DNA from 2 places in the Lysinibacillus sp. NPDC058147 genome. Region 1 is predicted to be linked to the other one. Evidence: riboswitches for the same ligand, from Rfam matches in the RefSeq annotation. Region 1 holds a riboswitch; the other holds the start of a gene.
The links. Region 1 has a riboswitch for lysine ahead of ACFVT8_RS01280 (aspartate kinase). Riboswitches for the same ligand answer to the same signal wherever they lie in the genome.

Region 2: linked by a shared signal. The riboswitch ahead of ACFVT8_RS07465 (transporter substrate-binding domain-containing protein) and the one ahead of ACFVT8_RS01280 (aspartate kinase) in region 1 are both predicted to bind lysine.

Annotation. Positions count from the first base shown of each region.
Region 1 covers NZ_JBHVUJ010000001.1:268,320-271,536, reverse strand. Annotated here, with positions in the region: gene ACFVT8_RS01285 (methyl-accepting chemotaxis protein) at 1-144, opposite strand, end outside; gene ACFVT8_RS01280 (aspartate kinase) at 740-1,966, opposite strand; lysine riboswitch at 2,153-2,331, opposite strand; gene uvrC (excinuclease ABC subunit UvrC) at 2,668-3,217, opposite strand, start outside.
Region 2 covers NZ_JBHVUJ010000002.1:429,246-432,462, reverse strand. Annotated here, with positions in the region: gene odhB (2-oxoglutarate dehydrogenase complex dihydrolipoyllysine-residue succinyltransferase) at 1-1,056, shown strand, start outside; lysine riboswitch at 1,547-1,733, shown strand; gene ACFVT8_RS07465 (transporter substrate-binding domain-containing protein) at 1,849-2,715, shown strand; gene ACFVT8_RS07460 (amino acid ABC transporter permease) at 2,905-3,217, shown strand, end outside.

The DNA.
Region 1 (3,217 bases):
GTCTAAAATCGCATTTTTCACATCAATGCTTTCCTGTTCAAGTTCCAATTCTAAAATTCGCTTTTTTAGTATTTGTATTTCTAAATCGTTTTGTCTCTCAACACTTTCATCCATTGGTTTTTGAAATAAACCGAATAATACCATACAAAACTCCCACCTTCCCCTTGGTAAAACATGTCACATTTTATTATATAACAATAGGATTGGATAAAATATTAAATTGATGTGAACAAAAATAGATATGCCTATTCTAGAAGATTCATTTTAAGTGAAGTGGTTGATTGGAGTGGAGGCTGGGCTACTCCTTGGGGATCAGCGTCACAGATGAGACCATGGAGCGAGCAGGCAGAAGAACGAAGGCTAAAAACATCACATCCTGTGATAACGCCTTCGTGATCAACATCGTGCTGCTACCGCTACGTTAACACTATGCTTTCGCGCAAAAAACATCTGTTGGCCCAAGCGGCTCATCGGACACCCCCAGGAAGCTATGCTCTGCGCGAAAGCGAAGCGTCAGCAACAAATGTTTTATCTGTGCGAAAGCGAAGCGTCAGCAACAAATGTTTTATCTGTGCGAAAGCGAAGCGACAGCAACAAAGAGCACAGCCGGAACGGAAATCAACCCCTCGTTTTGCCATAGAGCCCTATTTTATTTAATATGACATATAAATTTCATTGACATAATAGTTTTTCATCAACATGGAAAGATGTGCCTTTTACTGACACATCCTCTTCAACATTATATGTAAAGCGCTTGTTCTAAGTTAAATTCATCATGTAAAGCATTTGCAGCACGAATCATTTCGTCCTGAGGAACAACGACAGACACTTTTATTTCAGAGGTACTGACCATTTTTACAGGGATACCTTCATGACGTAGACGATCAAACATTCGGGCAGCCACCCCTGGATTAGATGCCATTCCTGAACCAATAATAGAGACTTTTGCTAAGCCGATTTCAAAATCAGCAAAACTAAACCCTAATGATAATTTACTATCTTCTAGGACACGTAATGCTTCAGCGAATTCCTCTTTTAAAATGGTAAATGATACAGTTGGCTTTAAGCCATCAATTATTGCTTGAACAATTATATCGACGTTTATGCGATTTTCTGCGAGTATAGTGAACATATCTGCTAATGAAGCATTGGAATAAGCATCATAACCAACTGTTAAGCGAATAACGTCTGACTCATAGGCAACACCACGTACAATTAAATTTTTCTCCATTTCAACTTCCTCCTTCAATAAAGTACCTACTGTATCTATTTCGCTCGACCGAATGATAACTGGGATTTGAAACTTCTTTGCTAACTCTACAGCTCTTGGGTGTAAAATTTGTGATCCTAAGTTTGATAGCTCTAGCATCTCATCGTAGGAAATTTCTTTTAACTTTTGTGCCCCAGTAACATGACTAGGATCAGCTGTATAGACTCCCTCCACATTCGTGTAAATATCTACCCGCTCCGCCTTCAATTTTGCTGCAATAGCGATAGCCGACGTCTCCGCCCCACCTTTACCTAACGTCGTAATATTCCGTAAATTATCGATACCCTGTTCCCCAGCAACGACTACGATTTTCCCCTGTACTAAATGCTCTTCTATTCGAATAGTATTCATCTCATCAATACGGGCATTGCTATACATAGCATCGGTTTCAATGCCAGCCTGCCAGCCAGTTAATGACACTGCATCGTATCCTTCCTCCTGTAAAGCAATTGCCACTAATGTACTTGTAAGTTGTGAGTTTGTTGAAAATAGTGCGTCCAGTTCACGCTTAGATGCGTTGTCTGATAGATCACGAGCCATCTTTGCTAATTCTTTAGCCATCCCCCTCATAGCTGTGGTGACAACCACAACATCAAAACCTATTTCTTTTTCTGCAATCGCCTTTTTCGCAACATTTTGAATGTGCACTGTTGATGCTAATGTAGCACCACCAAATTTCATCACAATTCTCGCCATCTTTATCATTCTCCTTCGTATTCAATCATTTCACTGATTATAAAGTAGCTATACTATTTGTAGCTCTTCACCAAAATAACGCTGCAATAGCTACCTTGAAAAAAGGTTGTCTCTAGAAAGCAAAAAAGGCAACCCTCACATAATGTGAAAGCTGCCTATAACATGTACAATAAAAGTAACTTGCGCATGTGTGATAGCTCTCCGAAACAATTAGAATCGACAGTCTTACATCTCTTAAATGTAAAACCAGCACAGCATCGGAAACAACGATGCTTCACTTCGGCAAGTTTCCCTTTCATACATTTTCACTGGACTTGCTCGTCCTCAAACGTACTACTCTTAAACCTTGCACCTCTATCATCACTAAATAGTGAATGTATTTAATTGAACCTTAGTGAAGAAATTTCCAATTTAATAAGTAGAAACTACTGAAAAGCTAAGGCATGGTATACAACATTGCTATATTGTAGAGCAATGTTATATACAACCTTAGCATACGTCTAATCCTTTGACAATGTCTCTTATTGAAAATCAATTTCTCCTTGGTGTAATTGCGTCCGGAGGCTTTAGGCCCAACGTGATGTTGGTCACTCAGTCGTTGCCACAGGACGTGGCGTTCTTAGACTGAGTTCCTCTATTTCAGTAGTAGGTGTGTGTACACCCACCGGAAAGGTATTCCCTCTGAATTTATTTCACCACCTTTAGAGGTGGGAGTCTTCTGCTGAATGAAAATAAGCATAGATATTGTTAGCTAGATTAGCTGGCATCCCTGCTTCCTGTAATGCCTGTATACTTGCCTCACGAATTTTTTTGACAGAGCCAAAATGCTTAAGTAATTGCTGTTTTCGCTTTGGACCAATGCCTTCTATTTGATCGAGGGCAGATTGTATAGCATGCTTCTCGTGCTGTTGTCGTAAGAAGGTAATAGCAAAGCGGTGTACTTCGTCCTGAATTCGTTGCAGTAAGTAGAATCCATCGCTTGTGCGCTTTAACGCAATTACTTCAGCTGGATCACCAAATAAAAGCTGTGACGTATTATGCTTTTCATCTTTTGCCAATCCGGCAATCGGAATGACAAGGCCGAGCTCATCTTCTAACACTTCTCGTGCGACTTCCATTTGCCCTTTCCCACCATCTATTAGTACTAAATCCGGTAACGGTAGACCATCTTTTAATACGCGTGTGTAACGACGACGAATTACTTCCTGCATCGCCCCGTAGTCATCGTGCTTCGCAGCGGTACGTGTCTTG
Region 2 (3,217 bases), on a different contig from region 1:
GAAGGCGATACTGTACTTGTAGGTCAAGTAATCGCAGTTGTAGAAGCTGGCGAAGGTGCAGCACCTGCTCCAGCAGCACCAGTTGAGACAGCAGCTCCAGCTCCAGCAGCGCCACAAGCGGCACCTGCTCCTGTTGCAGCGGCTCCAGTAGTAGAAGAAACTTCTGGTGAGCGTGTAATCGCATCTCCAGCAGCTCGTAAACTTGCTCGTGAAAAAGGTATTGACCTTGCTGCTGTATCTCCAGTAGATCCACAAGGCCGTGTACGTGTACAAGACGTAGCAGCTCATGGTACAGCTCCAGTAGCAGCACCACAAGCAGCGCCAGCAGCACCTAAAGCTGTTGCAGCTGTAGATGAATCACGTGTAACTGTTGAAAAAATGAGCCGTCGTCGCCAAACAATTGCGAAACGTTTACTTGAAGTAAAACAATCTACAGCAATGTTAACTACATTCAACGAAGTAGATATGACAAACGTTATGGCTTTACGTTCTCGTAAAAAAGACCAATTCTTCGAGTCAACTGGCTCAAAACTTGGTTTCATGTCATTCTTCACAAAAGCTGTAGTTGCAGCGCTTAAAAAATACCCATATGTGAACGCACAAATCTCTGGTGATGAAATTCACTTAAACAACTTCTTTGATATCGGTGTAGCTGTATCAACAGAAGAAGGTTTAGTAGTACCAGTTGTACGTGACGCTGACCGCAAAAACTTTGCAGAAATTGAAGATTCAATTGCAGACCTAGCGAAAAAAGCACGCGATAAAAAATTAGGTTTAGCAGATCTTCAAGGTGGCTCATTCACAATTACAAATGGTGGGGTATTCGGTTCATTAATGTCTACACCTATTATGAATGGTACACAAGCTGGTATTCTTGGTATGCATACTATCAAAAAACGTCCAGTTGAAGTGAATGGTGAAGTAGAAATTCGCCCAATGATGTACTTAGCTCTATCTTATGACCACCGTATTATCGATGGTAAAGATTCTGTAGGCTTCCTTAAAACTGTTAAAGAATTACTTGAAAACCCAGAAGATTTATTATTAAATTCTTAATTCCTGAGTTTATTAAAACCCTGCGAACATTGTTTTGCAGGGTTTTTTCTTTTCATCAATTGAAGTGCTGGAATACTTTCGAAAGCTTCGCATAGTAATAAAGTATATAGTGCAAAAGAATTTAACTTTGTTGAACAACAGTTTCTTTTGGATTACTAGAATAGAGCTCTGATGATAAATATTTGAGAATTTTCTGAAAATGATGAAATTCATATTTGCAAAACTTAATCACTTATATATGTTGGTTAAGTGAAAACTGGACACCTCCAGGAAAGCGCAATATCGGAACGGAAAACAATTGCTACGTTATTGTAGAGGGTAAATCTAAACACCATATCCGACTTTGCAAAGTTGCATATAAGGATTTTAAAAGAAAAAAACCCTAATATTGTAATTAGTCAGAAAAGTAATAAAATTATCTTGACGGATAACTTAGTTTTATAGTAGTATCTTAATATCAATTAAATATACAAACCTCACATTTATCCTATTGTGAGGTAGAGGCGCGGTATTTATTAGTTCATTGTTGAGTATAAGCAAGCGAAGACGCAATGGAGAAGGAACTATCGCCGAAGTATAAAAGGAGCTCGTACTTTTATGCTGGGTCTGCAGTGAATAAGTGCAGGACTGTCCTAGTAAATTACTTTCCAAGTTTACTAGGTTGTGCTATCTCGGAATGTTGGAATTATAGTGAGGATTTGGGCAACTGTTAAAAAGATAAGACCTAAGTTCAGAACTTAGGTCTTTTTTGGTACAGTTGTCTTATTTTTTTACAGAAAAGGGGAGTTTTACATGAAAAGAAAATGGTTGGTATTAATGTTGACCGTCATGACTGCAATTTTGTTAGCAGCATGTGGTACTGGAGACAAAAAAGATGAGACGTCGTCTAGTGATGGAGGGACAAATACTGATAAGGGTGAAAGTGGCGGCGTGTTCCGTATAGGGATGGAAGCTGGCTATGCTCCGTTTAACTGGACGCAGCAAAATGATGCAAATGGCGCGGTGAAAATTGCAGATAATGCAGAATATGCAGGTGGTTATGATGTGCAAATGGCGAAAAAAATCGCTGAGGGCTTAGGAAAAGAATTAGTCATCGTAAAATTAGAATGGGATGGCCTAGTACCAGCACTGCAATCAAACAAAATCGATGCAATTATTGCTGGTATGTCACCTACTGCTGAGCGTAAGAAAACAATAGATTTCACTGAAAACTACTATACGTCTGATTTTGTTATGGTTATTAAAAAAGGCAGTAAATATGAAAATGCAAAATCTATTCAAGATTTCTCCGGTGCTAAAATTACATCACAATTAAATACGTCTAACTACGATGTTATTGATCAAATTAAAGATGTAAAAAAACAAACTGCAATGGATAACTTCCCAGCAATGCGCGTTGCTTTAGAAGCTGGAAAAATTGACGGCTATGTAGCAGAACGTCCAGAAGGTATTTCCGCTGCTGCTGCAAATGATAAGTTCACGTATGTAAAGTTTGAAAAAGGCTTCGATACAGATATTTCAAATACATCTATTGCAGTTGGTTTACGTAAAGGTGATGCAGATCTTGAAAAAATCAATGAAATCTTAAAAGGTATTTCAGAAGAAGATCGCCAAAAAATTATGGAAGAAGCGATTCACCAGCAACCAGCAGCACAATAACATGAAAATGCACGGACTATCTATTAGTCCGTGCTCCAATACAATCTATAAAAAAGAATCTCTATAAAAAATAATAATGTCTTAGCTAAAAGTTTCATAAGATAAAAGAAACAAAAGGCCCTATCAAAATGGTAGATAGCTAAGACGACTGTAACGAACAAGCCACACAACGTTGTTAGGAGGAACATCATGAGTCTTGATTGGATTATTTCTATTGTTGAGAACAACTGGCAAATGTTTTTACGAGGTGCGTATTATACATTACTTATTTCGATTTCTAGTACAATTATTGGTGCACTTATCGGATTTTTCATCGGAATTATGCATACCATCAAGGTTCGTAAAAAAGGTGTAAAGTTCTATAGCTTAAAGCTCATTAATTTTATACTAACATGCTATGTTGAATTCTTCCGTGGTACACCAATGATTGTACAAGCTATGGTTGTATTTTACGGATTAGATATGGCATTTGGTATTGATATGCACTTTATTACGGCGGGGA